Regions from separate parts of the Lactobacillus sp. ESL0263 genome, predicted to be linked through region 1. Evidence: predicted binding sites of a transcription regulator. Region 1 holds the regulator's gene; the other holds the start of a gene.
The links. The regulator LexA, encoded in region 1, represses DNA repair genes until DNA is damaged. The targets are predictions, from matches to a motif close to CNAACANNTGTTNG.

Region 1 (8,512 bases):
AGCTGTCTTGACTTCTGGTAATCATCAAAAAATTGATGAATGGCGTCATAAAGAGTCGCTACGAGCAACATACGTGCATCGGCCTGATTTACTGAAAAATTATCAACTGAGTTCTCAAGAAAAAATCATGTTAGAAGAGATTAAACAAGAAGACACAAAGGCTTGATTTTACAAGCTCTCTTTGCTAAGATAACAAAGGTGCAATTGTAATGTACTAATAGTTATGGGTGTTCCGCTGGCGCAGATAATCGTTGATGAATGCCGAAGAAGGAGAAAAATATGGATCCATTAATTCAAGAATTAACTAAAGAACAATTACGTGATGATATTCCTGACTTCCGTGCTGGTGACACTGTTCGTGTTCACGTACGTGTTGTTGAAGGTTCTCACGAACGTATTCAGATGTTCGAAGGTGTTGTAATCAAGCGTAAGGGTGCAGGTATTGCTGCAACTTATACTGTACGTAAGATTGCTTCTGGTGTTGGTGTTGAACGTACCTTCCCAGTAAATGACCCTCGAGTAGCTAAGATTGAAGTATTACGTCACGGTCGTGTACGTCGTGCTAAGCTTTACTACTTACGTGAACGTCATGGTAAATCTGCAAGAATCGCAGAAAAGCGTCGTTAATTCACGTTTAAGTAAAAGAGAATCACTCCGCAATGGAGTGATTCTCTTTTTTGTTTATGTTAAAATATTTATTAAAATATTTTTAATGAGGAAAAGAACTATGAAAGAACCATTTTTGTTAGAATTTGATCCTGAACCGCGGGCTGTTTTAGAACCAGATCACGAAAAAGAAATTAATCACTTTCCATTTCAGCCCAAGCTGCTGTTCGCATTCTTAACTCCTGATGTAATCAGTGATTTTTTGGCTCGTTGTCCTCATAAAAAAATTGGGTTCTTTGACTGCTTTGAAGGAGAAACCCCAATATATGAGGTTGATTTAGATGGACAAAAAATTACTTTTTGTCAGGCAAAGATAGGTGCTGCAGCTGCTGTAGAGCTATTAGATTGGCTAATAAGTTATGGTGTTAAACAGATTTTAGCAATAGGATCAGCAGGGTGCTTAGTTGATTTACCAGAGAACTATTTTCTAGTGCCTACAAAAGCTATTAGAGACGAGGGTACATCCTTTCATTATATGAAACCAGGAACGTATATTGACTTAAAGTCAGAGTTTTTAACTAAGACCAAAAAATTGCTGAATGAAGAAGGTCTTAAGGTTGAAGAAGTAACTACCTGGACTACTGATGGCTTCTTTAGGGAAACTATCAAGAAAGTAAAGCAGGCTAAAGAGTTGGGAGCCTCTTGTGTAGAGATGGAATGTGCAGCAATGGCTGCGTGTGCACAATTTAGAGAGGCAGATTTTGCACAAATATTATTTACGGCAGATTCTCTTAAAGACATAGAAAAGCATGACGAAAGAGGTTGGGGCAGGGATGCTCATGAGACAGCCATCAATTTAGCAGCAAATATTATAGCAAACATTTAATTTCCAACTTTGTGAAAAATAGAAGTGTGAAACCAATGTGAAACTATGCTGTATTTCACAAAGTTTAAAGCAAATATTGATATAACAGCATTCAATACTGAAATAACTTCAAAAATTTGTGAATTACATTTTAATAATTGCTGTGGAAAGATAAAAGGACAAATTTTGCATTTCTGCTTTATTTAGATGCGACTCAAAAATGTAGAAAAAAACCATTGAATTCCGAATAAAACTAGTTCGTAAATTTCAATGGTGTAATAAATAGTTTCTAAATAATGTTGTTTCGATATAAGCCAACAACTTTACCTAAGATATGAACGCTGTTCAAGAGTATTGGTGCCATACTATCATTTTCTGGCTGTAAACGGTAATGATCTTTTTCTTTATAGAACCGCTTGACGGTTGCTTCATTTTCATCGGTCATTGCAACAACAATCTCACCGTTAGTAGCAGAGCTTTGTTTACGGACAATTACATTATCTCCGTTTAAAATACCAGCGTTAATCATGCTTTCGCCGTGAACTCGTAGCATGAATAAGTCGCCAGCATCATTAGCTAAATCAGGGGGAAGTGGGAAATAATCTTCAATATCTTCAACGGCTAAAATAGGCTGACCTGCTGTGACATCACCAACAACGGGAATATCAGTAGGCTTGACACCAAGTGCCTTTTTGCCTTCTTCTGTTATTTCTAGTGCTCGAGGTTTAGTTGCGTCCTTAACAATTAAGCCTTTTCTTTCTAATCTAGAAAGATGACCGTGAACTGTAGAAGTTGATGAGAGTTCAACTCCTTGGCAAATTTCTCTAACAGTGGGAGGGAATCCGCGTTTTTCAACGGTATCATATATATAACGAAGAATTTGTAGTTGCTTAGAACTTTGCTTATTGGTCATTTTTTTCTCCCATTCGTTAGTTAATTCTTTGTATTAACTACATTCTAACAAATAATGTTGCCTAATACAAACAGGCGTTCTAAATAATTATTCTTTTTTTTATCCAAAAAGTAAGGTAGACTTTTACAAATGAGAGGTGCAAAAATGACTGAAAATAATGAACAAAGATTAACTGAAGAACAAGAAAAAAAACTAACTGATAGAATCAATGAGTTATACCATAAGAAAGAAGCTCAGGGGTTAACAAAAGAAGAAGAAGAGGAGCGACAAAAGCTTCACAAAGAATTTATCAGAAATTTCCGTGCTGGCTTTAAACAAGACGTCGAAGACTTGGTTATCGTAGATAAAAATGGTAAAGAAGTAACTTCCGAAAAAGCAAAAAAGGCACAGCGTAAGAAAGGCTTGAGAAAAGACTGATTTATAGCTTTTAATTTACTTATTTTTTAGGTAAGATATAACTATTGGACAAATTGAGGTGATTATTTTATGAATTTAGGATTAGCAATTGTATTAATTATTGTAGCGCTGCTAATAGGTCTTGTTGGCGGATTTTATGGTGCTAGAGCATACATGAAGAAATATTTTAAAGATAATCCACCAATCAGTGAAGATATGATTGTTGCCATGATGTCACAAATGGGTCAAAAACCTTCTGCTAAAAAGGTAAACCAAGTGATGAACATGATGAAACATCAAAAATAAAATCTTAACTAGATTGACATCAGACGGAGGATTATTTCTTCCGCCTTTTTATTTTGAAAGACAGGTGAAAAATGGGTATATTTTTTAAGTTAGGCTGGTTTTTTAAAAAGGAAAAGAAACGCTATTTAATCGGTGTTGCTTTTCTAGCACTAACTTCAATAATTAACTTAGTACCACCAAGAATTTTGGGTTTAATGGCTGATCAATTAGATAAAGGTCATATTTCTTGGCAAGAATATGCGACTTTAATCTTAGCCATTGTACTAGCTGCGTTAGTTTTATATGCTTTCCGCTATTTTTGGCGTCGTCAAATTTGGGGTGGTGCAGCCGAATTAGAATTGCAAATGCGCTCTAAACTGTTTGAGCACTTTATGGAAATGGATCGTACATTCTATCAACGCCATAGAACAGGTGACCTAATGGCACACGCCACTAATGATGTTTCAGCGATTCAGGAAGTTGCGGGTGAAGGTGTATTGACATTAGTTGATTCACTTTTGATGAGTGTAACAACAATGGTCGCAATGATAGTATTTGTTGATTGGCGGTTAACAATCGTTGCACTTATTCCATTACCATTTCTTGCCTGGGGGGCATGGAAATTAGGCGATCAGCTATACGGTGCGTTTGATGAATCACAGGCTGCTTTTTCTCGTTTAAACAATAAAACTCAGGAATCGATTTCTGGGATTAAGGTTCTAAAAACCTTTGGTCAAGGAAAAGAAGATACTGAAGCCTTCAATGACATGGTTAATGATACGATTAAAATCAATAAACGTGTCTTTAAGTGGGATTCATTATTTGACCCATTGGGAACGCTTCTTATTGGACTGACCTATACAATAACTATTATTTATGGTGGATTGTTGGTTAGCCACAAGGCTTTATCAATTGGGCAACTTGTATCATTTATTGCCTATATCGGGAATATGGTTTGGCCTATGTTTGCAATTGGTTACCTATTTAATATCCTTGAGCGAGGTAGCGCAAGCTATGATCGAGTTGAAAAACTACTTGATGAAAAACCTGAAATTACCGATCAACATGCTGATCAAAGTCTCCAAGCTCAAGATATTGCAGGTGATTTGAAATATCAAGTAAAATCTTTTGCTTATCCTGATGAGCCACAAATTCCAGTGCTGCACAATATTGATTTCACTCTAAAAACAGGGCAGACACTTGGACTAGTTGGGAAGGTCGGAGCAGGTAAAACTACGATTATTCAGCTGTTGCTGCGTGAATTTGATAAATATGATGGGAAAATAACATTAAATGGTCACGATATTAGAGAAATACCATTAAATGTTTTATTGCGTCAGATTTCATATGTTCCGCAAGATAATTATCTTTTCTCAACAAGTATTCAAAAGAATATTGCTTTTTCAGATGCAAATTCAGATGAGAGTGCGATTGTGTCAGCTGCTAAAAAGAGTGATTTGCACAATGATATTTTGCAAATGCCTGGTGGCTACAACACTCTTGTTGGTGAAAACGGCGTTTCTCTTTCTGGGGGACAGAAACAAAGAATGTCAATTGCACGAGCTTTGTTGAAGCAAAGTCAAATTTTAGTCCTAGATGATGCTTTATCCGCTGTTGACGCAAAAACTGAGATGGCAATTTTGAAATCACTAAGTAAAGAGCGTGAAGGTAAAACTACTTTAATTGCTACGCACAGACTGACCTCAGTTATGAATGCCGATTTAATTTTGGTTCTAAAGGACGGTCAAATTGTTGAAAGAGGAACACATGATCAGCTTTTAGCAGAAAATGGCTGGTATGCAGACATGTGGCAACGCCAAGAATTAGAAGCAAAGGTAGGTGAATAGGATGGACGAACAAAGTAATTATGAATCTGTTTGGTCAAAGGAAATACCTGTAAAAGAACAAATCAGTATCTTCAAGCGTTTAATGCGTTTTGTAATGCGGTTCAAAAATGAAATGATTATTGCAGGTATCGGAGCATTTTTGGTTAGTGTAATCAACATGCTTCTACCATATGGATTGCAGTTCTTTTTGGACAATTACTTAGTTAAAGAGAGTGTTACAACCCAAATCATCTTATTTGCTGGTTTCTTATATGCTTTTGGTTCGGTTATCAAAGCGGTTTTGCAGTTTACTTACGAGTACTTTTTTGCTTTAGGTTCTGAAAAATCGCTTGAGAGTTTACGGTCAGCATTATATAAGCAATTGCAAAGCTTGGGAATGCGCTATTTTGATCAAACTCCAGCCGGGTCAATCGTTTCGCGTGTTACTAACGATACGATGACTTTGAGCAACTTCTTAGTTGTACTTTCAAGTGTAGTCATGTCATTCTTCTCAATTATTTCCGCTCTAGTAGCGATGTTTACGACTAACTTCTATGCTGGTTTAATTGTTTTGGCATTTTTACCCATTTTATTGCTAATTATTTGGCAATATTCTAAGAGAAGTTCAAAGTTATACCGAAATTATCGCGAGCGCTTAAGTCGCATTAATACGAATTTAAACGAATCAATTGAAGGGGTTTCTTTAATTCAGCAATTCAAACAAGAAAAGCGGATGACTGATAATTTTGAACATGAAAACACTTCTTTAATGAAGACGCGTTTTAGTATGATAAACCTTAATTCATTACTTTTATCACCGTTAACGAGTATGCTTTACTCGATAGCACTTGCTTTAACCTTGATGTACTTTGGTTTTCCACTACGTGAGACTTTTGTTCCTGCAGGTGTGGTTTATGCATTTTCACAATATATCTCGCAATTCTTCAATCCAATTGCTAATATGATGGATCAAATGACCTTCTTTCAAGATGGAATTGTTGCAGGAAAGAGAATTTTTAGAATTCTTGACAATACAGACTTTGAACCTAAGCAGCAAGCTGAAAAAGGCTTAACAATTACTAAAGGTAAAATTGAATTTAAGCACGTAAGCTTTTCATATGATGGTAAAAATGAAATATTGCATGATATTTCTTTTACTGTTAATCCAGGTGAAACCTTGGGAATTGTTGGACACACTGGTTCCGGTAAGAGTTCAATTATCAACGTAATGATGCGTTTTTATGAATTCTACAAGGGGCAAGTACTAATTGATGGTGTAGATATAAAGAAGTATCCAAAAGAAGAGCTTCGCAAAAAACTGGGTCTAGTTTTACAGGAGCCATTCATGTTTTATGGTGATGTGAATTCTAATATTAGACTTTATAATAAAAATATCACTGATGAGGAAATTAAGGATGCAGCTAAAACTGTTCAAGCAGACGGCTTTATCGAAAATCTACCTGGTAAATATCATGCCAAGGTTGGTGAAGGCGGTAGCGAGTTCAGTCAGGGACAACGACAACTGATTTCCTTTGCACGTACTTTAGTCACTGATCCGAAAATTTTAGTTCTTGATGAGGCAACGGCTAATGTTGATACTGAAACTGAAACATTAATTCAAACTGCCTTAAAGAGTTTAAGAAAAGGCCGAACTACTTTGGCCATTGCACACCGATTGTCGACAATTGTTGATGCTGATCAAATTATCGTTTTAAACGATGGTAAAATAGTTGAACATGGAAATCATGAACAATTATTAGCTCAAAAAGGTTATTACTACAACTTATATAAGTTGCAAAACAGTCAAAAATAAGTTTATGCACGGGTTATTTAATTATCCCGTGCTTTTCTTTTACACCAATTGTTGACAGCGGTTACATAAAGATGTAAATTAATTATAATAACAATTAAAAATATTTATGTTTTAGAAATAGGAAGTTTGAAATGGAATACCATCAAATTAATGATACTGATCGTGAAAATTTACGTAAATTTATTTCAGAACCTGAGCGTTTTGTTACAGAGCCAACTAAACATTGGGATCATGACCAATTTAGAACAGTAACAGCAATGCCAGAATTAGTAATTCAACCAGTTACTAATCAAGAAGTAGAAAATGTTGTTAAATATGCGAGTGATCATCATATTCCTTTGGTACCACGTGGTAATTCAACTGGGTTAATGGGTGCCAATTTATCTGTTGATGGTGGTATCTCACTCGATATGGTTAAAATGAACCGTATTTTAGAATATGATCCGGATGGGTTAACTATGACAGTTCAAGCAGGAATCAGATTAAAGGATATTGAAGAATATCTTGCTGATAAGCCATTTACTTATATGCCTGCACCTGCTATGCACTGGGCTACAATCGGTGGTAATGTTGATACAAATGCCGGTGGTTTAAAAGCAATCAAGTATGGTGTTACAAGAGAGCACATCCGCGAATTGAAGGTTGTTTTAACTAACGGAAAATTGTATAAGTTTGGCTCTAAAGCAGTTAAATCTTCATCAGGTTATTCTCTAAAAGATTTGATTATTGGTTCAGAAGGTACGCTTGGCGTTGTTACTGAAGTTACATTGAGATTGTATCCAAAGCCACGCAAATCAATTAATGCAATTATTCCTTTCCCAACTTTGAATGATGCAATTAGATCAGTTCCAGCAATTCTTGCTTCCGGTGTTGTTCCAACTACAGTTGAATTCATGGGACGTAAAGTGATTAACTTATGGGAAAAATACGCAGACGATGAATTCCCAATTAAAAATGGTGATGGTTTTATTATCATGGGCCTCGATTCATTTACTGAAGAAGAGTGGCAAGCAGAACTGAAACAAGCATTGGAAGCTGTAAAAGAATTTAAAGCTGAAGATGCAGTTATCTTAAGTGCCGATTCAGAAGAAGCTAAGAAAATTTGGAAATGTCGTGAAGAATTACTTCTTGCAATTCAAAAGTCAACTCCAAAGATGGATGAAATCGATGTCTGTGTTCCGATTAACCACATTCCAGAGGTTTTAGATCGTATTGAAGAGCTTGAAAACGAATTGAATATTAGAATTCCAAACTTTGGACATGCTGGCGATGGAAACCTACATATTTATCTTTGCTCTGACGACATGTCTGATGAAGAATACGCCAAGACAAGTGATAAAGTAATTTCAGAATTATACAAGACAGCTAAATCACTTGATGGTAATATGTCCGGCGAACACGGTATTGGTTATGCTCGTGCTGGTTACTATGAAGATTTCTATGGTCACGACTACACTGAGCTTTTACGTCAAGTTAAGAAGTTGTTTGATCCTAATGAAGTGGTTAACCCTGGCAAAATCTTTAAGATGTAACAATATAGAAGTTAAATAGTTAATAAAACAACTTTCGATATCATAATTGAATTCGAAGGTTGTTTTTATTTTTAGCAAAAATTTCTAATTTAAAATAAAAAAGACTAGTTACGATAAAATACGTAACTAAATCTTTTTAAAATCGAGTTATAACTTATTTGCTTTGATTTTTAAGCATGTAATCACGAGTCATTGGTAAGTTTTTACCAGATGGCCCTTTGGTTAGGAGATATTGAACTACATCAATATTTCCCGATTCAAAGGAGGCAGCACATG
Region 2 (8,512 bases), 500 kb from region 1:
CCAGAGTCTCTTTTTGAAAATCTTCTTTAGCGCCAGCAGTTAATTCATCAAACTTCTTTTGATCAAAAATCATATGTGGATGAATTTGTGCAAGTGGTATTCTCCAAAGGCCGTGGTTATAGCGGTGACCATGTCTAGTTGGGTCATCTTCTGGGACATATCTTGTACCATCATCACCTACTGAAATGAGTGAACCCGTAAATAAAGCTTTCCAGCCCATAATATTATGGGCTCTTTGGCCTTTTGGCGCAGCAAAGTTAACTGTTCCACCCGGCTCATAGTTGTTCATGTGCCATAAATCAGCACCAACTTCAATCGCCATCTTGATACCATCGCCATTGTTATACAGTGTCCCGTATGGTAAGAGGTTTGTTTCACCTAAGTAATCCTGTATCATTTGATCATTATTTTCAAAGCCACCTAAGGCTAGAACAACACCGTTTCTTGCTCGAACATTGAATAACTTGCCTTTGTTTTCAATTTGAACACCAATAATAGTTTTATCATCATTTTGGATTAAATGCTTTGCAGGAGTGGAATAAAGTACATCAATCCTATCGCTTCGGTCTAAAACATTTAGACGCAGTATTTTCCATAAAGCTGCATCAAAGATCTGATCATGGATTAAAAGGTCATCATTTGTATCTGCACCTTCAAATTCCGGGTACTCGGCACTCATATATGCAAGCATTGCTACATTCTTATTACCAGGATTATTCTTAACGCTGAATGCTTTGCCACCTAAGTACTTTTCAAAGTATTCTGGTAAATTAACCATTCCTCTAACGAAGGTATCGAGTACCTTTTCGTCCAAATCAAGTGGCTCAGTCATTTTTTGATAATACTTTTTAAGCTTGTCATAATCATAACCTGCTTCAACAATCTGGCCACAATATCTGGTGTTACCACCTTCATGGCCCTCAGGAGCACTGTCTACTAGCAAGACTTTGGCTCCCTTGTCTGCAGCAAAGCGAGCAGCAGTGGCACCTGCACCACCAAAACCAACTACTACAACATCATAAGTTGCATTCCATGAATCTTTATTTTTTAAAAACATCTTTTCTCTCCTCAACAATTTAATTTGTTGAATTAAATTGATTTTTCCGATAAATAACTTCGTGTCGGTATGTTAAAACGGTCTTTCCAGTCCACTTTTTGAATGCTTTATAAAAAGACGTAACATCCGTGAATCCTACTAAGAAGCTTACTTCCGCAGTTTTCATAGTTGCATCTTGCAACAAGTTAAGTGAAAGAACTTTTTGAACCTTACCTAGTTCTTTTTTAAAGGTAGTTCCTTCCTTACCAAGCCAGCGTTGTAAAGTTCGTGGCGAGATACCAATTTCTTCTGCGACATCTTTAACTTGAAAATTGCCACCAGCAATCAATTTAAATAAAACATTTTGAACTACCGCTGAAAAAGGTGGATTGACGTTTAATTCATCAATGTACTTTTTTAACCCAGGCTCCATAAAATTCCAAACAATATCATTTTGAGTTTTAAAAGGAATTAGTAAATCTTCTAATTTAAATACCAAATAGTTATCCGAACTCATTTGAGCTTGAATCCCTATATAGTTAGTCAAAATCTGACTATATTCAAAACGACTACCAATTGAGATGGGCTTGACTTCTTTTCCTGTGCCAGTTCTAATTAAACTGATTATCGATAGTTGATCAACTAGTAAACTAAAACGTGATATTTTACGATATTGATTAAGGTATCCAATGTGGATCCTTAACTTATCACCCTCTTTAAACGTTCCGATTTCAATTGGACCAATTAGTTGTTCGTACGATGCTAAACGTGAAATTGCTTGCTGCCCATTTTTACTTGAAAGAGCTGCAAAGTAGGGAGGAATAAACTGATAAAATTTTTGGACATTACTACAGGTTAATAACTGTTGATCGTTTGCATTTTTATCCAGTATTTCAAAAATATGGGCACTTTGGATCCACTTTGAATCTAAATATTTATCTAGATTTTTCGATTCAAATAAACTTGATAATGTAGTAAATGGATAGCCTAATTCACTAATAAAATTTTGAAGTTCTGAAGATATGCGTAAACTCACTTTTATTTCCTCTCTAAAATAGATTGTATACTTTTTCACTAATTAATTTTGTGATTTATAATGACATTTTATGTCAAAATGCGCCAAAAAAATCTTAAAAAGCGCACAAAAAAAGGTTGAATGAAAATTCAACCTTTTTATTTTGCAACTGCAACTACCCTTTTTTCACGAATGACCGTAATCTTAATATTACCCGGGTAATCAAGCTCTTTTTCAACTTGGTTTCGAATATCACGTGCTAAAACAGTGATGCGATCATCTGAGATCTTATCTGGCTCTACCATTACGCGAACTTCACGTCCTGCTTGAATGGCATAAGCCTGTTTAACTCCGTCATACCGATTGGCAATTTGTTCTAGTTCAGTTAACCGTCTAATATAGTTTTCTAAACTTTCACTTCTTGCTCCTGGTCTTGCAGAAGAAATCGTGTCTGCTGCTACTACTAGTTCAGCAATAAACGAAGTCTTCGGTACATCCCCGTGATGAGCAGCAATTGCATTAACTACTACATCTGGTTCATGATATTTTCTTGTTAATTCCACACCTATTTCTACGTGTGAGCCTTCAATATCATGATCGATGGCTTTTCCTATATCGTGTAATAATCCCGCGCGAACCGCTAATTTTTCATTTAAACCTAGCTCAGCCGCCATTGTGCCGGCTAATTTTGCCACTTCAATCGAGTGACCTAAAACATTTTGTCCATATGATGTCCGATACTTGAGTCGACCTAATGTTTTAACCAATTCAGGATTCATTTTGTGAATTCCTAATTCCATTAGGGCGCTTTCACCAGCTTCATAAATATCGTCGTTGACCTCTTTACGAGCCTTATCAACCATTTCTTCGATTCTAGCAGGATGAATCCGTCCATCCTTAATTAAACGTTCCATTGCTCGTTTTGCAATTTCACGTCTAATTGCGTCAAAACCACTTAGTGTAACTACTTTTGGAGTATCATCAATAATTAAATCAACCCCAGTAAGGGCTTCAAAAGAACGAATATTTCTACCTTCACGGCCAATAATTCGTCCTTTCATTTCTTCATTAGGTAAATCAACAACTGATACTGTAGTCTCAGCCACAGTATCAGCTGAACTATTCTGAATGGCATCAATAATGATTTTATGAGCATAGTGATCAGCTTTTGCCTTAACTTCCTCATTACTATTTTGAATCATTTCAGCACGTTCTTTAACTAGCTCATCAGATAGCTGACTAAGAACCATCTTTTTACCCTGTTCTTTATCCAAATGAGCTACTTCATAGAGCTTATCTTGGCTTTGCTGTACCAACTCATCAGCTTTTTTAATTTTTTCATCTAAATCAGCTTTTTGTTTTACTAATTGGTTTTCCTTCTCGGTCAGTCCATCCTCTTTTTCGATCAACAAAGAATTCTTGTGATTGAGTGTATCTTCTCGTTGTTTTAAGCGATTATCATCACGTGCAATTGCGTCACGCTTTGTGTTTAGCTCATCTTCAACTTTTTGTCGATATTCTTGAATCTGTTCTTGAGCTTCAAGAATTTTCTCTTTTTTGGTATTTTGTGCACTTTGCTTAATAGCATCTGCTGCCTGCTTTTGTGCGTTGACTTCAGCTTTTGCAGCATCCACTTGTGCTTTTGCTTCGGTTAAAATATGGTCAGCATCACTTTGCGCATTTTGGACTTTTTTCTCCCAAACGTTCTTTCGAACGGCGTAGCCAATGACTGTACCAATTAAAATTGAAATAATAGCAACCGCGACGGGAATCAATATTGTATTTGTCATGATTACTATCGCCTTTTTTGTTTTTTAGATTATTTACACATAATTAATAATAATGAACCGCGAGAACGATGTCAAACAAGTAGAAAAAAACCTTGATCTAAATTATAGATCAAGGTTAATCTCCTCAACTTTAGTTACTTTTGTTGTCGGTTTCCTTTTTTTCGGAAACCTCCTTTTCAGCATTTTCGGCTTCTTTAGCCTTTTTACTTTTAACTTTTTCAGGATCTTCACGCTCAGCAATTGACTCTTCATCAATTCCATAAGCCTGCCTTACCTTCTGTTGAACTTCATCATAAATATCAGGATGGTCTTCAAGATATGCCTTGGCATTTTCACGCCCTTGACCAATTCTTTCATCGTTATATGAATACCAAGAACCCGCTTTAGCAACAATATCTTTATCGGCAGCCATATCAAGTAATTCACCACTTTGTGAAATACCCTTGCCGTACATCATGTCAACTTCAGCGACTTTGAATGGCGGTGCAACCTTATTTTTAACCACTTTAATTTTGACACGGTTACCAGTAATTTCGCCACCAGTTTGCTTGATTTTTTCTGCTCTTCTAATCTCTAGTCTAATCGTAGAATAGAACTTAAGGGCACGGCCACCAGGAGTAGTTTCTGGATTACCAAACATAATACCGACTTTTTCACGAATCTGATTAATAAAAATTGCAATCGTTTTTGTCTTATTAATGTTTCCTGACAGCTTACGTAAGGCCTGACTCATCAAACGAGCCTGCAAACCAACGTGACTGTCACCCATTTCACCATCAATTTCTGCTTGAGGTACTAAGGCAGCTACAGAGTCAACAATTAAAATATCAATCGCGCCACTCGTAATCAGTGTGTCCGCAATTTGCAAACCTTCTTCACCAGTATTTGGCTGGGATAAGATAAGTGAGTCAACATCAACTCCTAAAGCTTCCGCATATGCTGGATCCATTGCGTTTTCCGCATCAATATACGCGGCCGTTCCGCCACGCTTTTGCACTTCAGCTACAGCGTGCAGAGCAACCGTAGTTTTACCTGAAGATTCAGGTCCATAAATTTCAACAATTCTGCCTCGCGGATAGCCGCCAACCCCAAGAGCTGCATCTAATGCAAGCGAGCCAGATGGAACGGTTGAAATTTTGGTATCCGCCTTGTCGCCCATACGCATAACGGCACCTTTACCAAAATTCTTTTCGATTTTTTTCAGCGCATTTTCCAATGCAGCCTGCTTTTCATCTTTGGCCAAGAATTTTTTCCTCCTCTAGTATCTAGTCCTCAATTTAGTACTTACTAATTATACTTTGATTTAGTGTATATTTGCAAGAAAAAGCGAACAAATGTTTTAAAATTACTTTCTTACTAATAAGTACGCTAGAACTAAAAATAATTTTTTTCAGTTTAATTTCTTAGCCCTTTTGGTTGCAACCATTTTTGTAAAAAGTTCAGAAGTAAATCTGCCAAAATTGCCATTAACGCGGTTGGCAATGCACCTGCTAAAATAATTGCACTACCGTTAGTTGCATTGGTACCACGGATAATTATATCGCCTAATCCTCCTGCACCAACAAAAGAACCAATTGATGTGATTCCAATTGCAATCACAAGAGCATTTTTTAATCCGGCAATAATTACTGACATTGATAACGGAAGTCGCACCAGATAGAGCAACTGCCATTTAGTCATACCCATCCCTTTACCTGAGTCAATGACATTTTTATCAACACTCTTCATTCCAGTATATGTATTTTTAATAATTGGTAATAAAGAATAGAGTGTCACCGTCACTATTACTGTCATTACACCTAGTCCCATCGCAATCATAATTATTGAAAGCAATGCAAGTGACGGAATTGTTTGAATAAAGTTGGCAATTTCTACAACAAAGTTACCTAAGTGTGCATTTCTAGAAATAAAAATTCCAATGGGAATTCCAACTATAGCAGCAAACAGTACGCCATAAATCGAAATTAAAAACGTACGGTTAAATTGTTGCAAAACATAACTGCCATTGTGCTGGTAATAATAAATAAATTGTTGCCACAAACCTAATTTTGACATTATTTTTGCCCCCTAAAGTAATTGTGCTTGACCAAGAATTGATGAGCGACAGTAGCAGGCTCAAGTAATTTATCATCCACTTGATAATTCATTGCCCTAATTTCATGGACATTAATATTACCTACTAATCTACTTAAAAGCGGCTTCAAATCTGGATGCTCACGTAAAAGATAGTTATTAATCAACATCCCGCAGTTATATGGTGGGAAAAAGTGCTTATCATCTTTTAGTAAGTGTAATTTATAGCTATCAATCCGGCCATCAGTTGAATAGCCTAAAATGACATCCATCTTTCCACTCTTCAAAGCTGAATATACTAATCCGATATTCATTGAGTGTGCTTTTGAAAAGGTAATGCCATACGCTGTCTGAAAGGCAGGATAACCAACACCAGGAGCATTGACCCATTCGGATGCAACTCCGAAAGAAAACTTATCCTTCATCTTTTTCAGATCAGAAATATTATATAGATGATATTTTTTCTGATCTTTTGCTCTTACCATAAAGGCATAGTTGTTTGCGAAACCATAAGTTGGCAGATAAGTTTGATCCCATCTTTTCTTTACTTCTCGCCTAACTGTTTCATTCGCCTTTTTTGAATCCTTAATTGCTGGTAATAGTAAATTGGCGGTCAACTCACCACCATCATAGGCCGCAGCTTGAATGTCAGCATCATGCCGATAAAGAGCTTGGTGTTGCATTGGCGCTGAACCTAAATTATTGATAATCGAAGTTTTATAATTCGTTTCATGTTCAATCAATTGAGCAACAATGTTAGCCACAATTTGTGATTCAGTAGTCGTTAGAGCCGTAATCCTAATATCGTCATTTTGTCCCTGAGTATCCGCTAAACCAGGTAAGCCACAAGCACTGCTGGTCAATACAAGTAAGACTGAAATGAATAACAACAATAAATTTTCAAATTGCTTTTTCATTAGATATGCCTCCTTATATTCCCTTTGGCGAAAGTTTCTTCTCTAACTGGCCTAATAAGTAATCTGCCAAAAGTGCCAAGATAATAACTGGAATCGTACCACCAAAAATCAAATCTGGTTGATATAAACTCAAGCCATTGAAGATAAAGTCACCTAATCCTCCTGCCCCGATATATGAAGCTAAAGTAGCCCAAGCGATGACATAAATAGCTGATAATCGAATGCCTGACATAATTACTGGCATTGCTAAGGGAATATCAACTTTGAGAATTAATTGCATTTTCGTCATTCCCAGCCCGCGAGCTGAGTCTATCGTGTCTGGATTTACATCAGTCAAACCAACGTATGTGTTTCGCATTATTGGCATCAAACTATAAAGAAATAAAGCGATAATTGCTGGTACACGTCCTACACCAAAGAAAGGAATCATCATTGCGAGCAGTGCTAGGGCTGGAATAGTCTGCAACATACTCGCAAGTGCAATTACGACTTTGGCAGTCTTAGGAAATTTAAGCAAAACTACGCTAATCGGTACCGCAACTATGATTCCTAAAAACAATGAAATTGCGGAAATATAAATTTGTTGCCAAGTTTTTTCAAGCAACTCTGAACCATGCTGTGCAATGAAAGCAGACATACTAATTCGCCTTCTTTTCTAACTCTTCTGTTGCAGGTTTCTTTTCTCCCCAAATTTTTTCATAGACAACATTAACTAAACTAGCTCGAGTAACTACGCCAATTAGCTTTCTCTCTGAGTCAACGACTGGAATATATTGACCATTGCGGCTTAAAATTCTGCTGAAGTTATCACGTAAATATTCTTCAGGCCCCACGGTAGCATTAATTGGCAACATAATATCACTAACTGAACTAACATGAGGATACTTTCTTTGTAAGTCAGCAATCGAAATGTAGCCTTTCAAATGATTATCATCATCAATTACAAGCAAAGTATCAACGTGACGTTCTTTCATCATAGCTAATGCATCATTCAAAGAAGCACCCAAATTAATTTTCACGGGTGCTGTCATCACATTTTTAACCTTAACAGTTTCATATTTTGCTTCAGAAAGTCGCTCCTCACCAATCAAGCTCTCAACAAATTTGTTTGCAGGATGATGCAAAATTTCTTCCGGACTTCCTACCTGAATTAACTTGCCGTCATGCAAAACGACAATCTTAGTGGCAAGCTTTAATGCTTCATCCATATCATGTGTTACAAAAACAATCGTTTTACCTAACTGCATTTGTAAATTTTGCACTAAGTTTTGTAGGCTCTCCCGCGTGATGGGATCGAGTGCGCCAAAAGGCTCATCCATTAAAATTAAATTTTGATTTGCAGCCAAAGCTCGCACTACACCAATACGTTGCTGTTGTCCTCCAGAAAGTTCAGCTGGATAACGATCTAAATAAGATTCGGGTAATTCAGCCAGTTTGATTAAACGCTCTGCCTCTTCATTGAGCTTTTCTTTCGGCCATTTTAAGAGTTTGGGCACCAAAACGATATTTTCACGAATTGTCATATGTGGCATTAAGCCATTATTTTGAATTACGTAACCAATCTTTCGGCGTAAGTTAACTGAGTTAAACTTCTTTACATCCTTACCGTTAACCAAGACTTGTCCTTTAGTTACGCTATTCATCCGGTTAATCATTCTCATTAACGTCGTTTTACCTGAGC

Region 2: a site for LexA is predicted at 5,169-5,182, ahead of recA (recombinase RecA). Genes of this name have one in related genera too.

What each region holds. Positions count from the first base shown of each region.
Region 1 covers NZ_REHL01000004.1:657,785-666,296, reverse strand. The annotation lists gene trmD (tRNA (guanosine(37)-N1)-methyltransferase TrmD) at 1-166, shown strand, start outside; gene rplS (50S ribosomal protein L19) at 280-627, shown strand; gene F5ESL0263_RS05160 (nucleoside phosphorylase) at 728-1,492, shown strand; gene lexA (transcriptional repressor LexA) at 1,761-2,384, opposite strand; gene F5ESL0263_RS05150 (DUF896 domain-containing protein) at 2,529-2,801, shown strand; gene F5ESL0263_RS05145 (YneF family protein) at 2,871-3,086, shown strand; gene F5ESL0263_RS05140 (ABC transporter ATP-binding protein) at 3,158-4,912, shown strand; gene F5ESL0263_RS05135 (ABC transporter ATP-binding protein) at 4,914-6,704, shown strand; gene F5ESL0263_RS05130 (FAD-binding oxidoreductase) at 6,836-8,236, shown strand; gene F5ESL0263_RS05125 (cyclopropane-fatty-acyl-phospholipid synthase family protein) at 8,391-8,512, opposite strand, start outside.
Region 2 covers NZ_REHL01000004.1:157,626-166,137, reverse strand. The annotation lists gene F5ESL0263_RS02790 (FAD-dependent oxidoreductase) at 1-1,057, opposite strand, end outside; gene F5ESL0263_RS02785 (helix-turn-helix transcriptional regulator) at 1,077-2,072, opposite strand; gene rny (ribonuclease Y) at 2,210-3,841, opposite strand; gene recA (recombinase RecA) at 3,972-5,084, opposite strand; gene F5ESL0263_RS02770 (ABC transporter permease) at 5,237-5,896, opposite strand; gene F5ESL0263_RS02765 (osmoprotectant ABC transporter substrate-binding protein) at 5,896-6,831, opposite strand; gene F5ESL0263_RS02760 (ABC transporter permease) at 6,845-7,468, opposite strand; gene F5ESL0263_RS02755 (ABC transporter ATP-binding protein) at 7,470-8,512, opposite strand, start outside.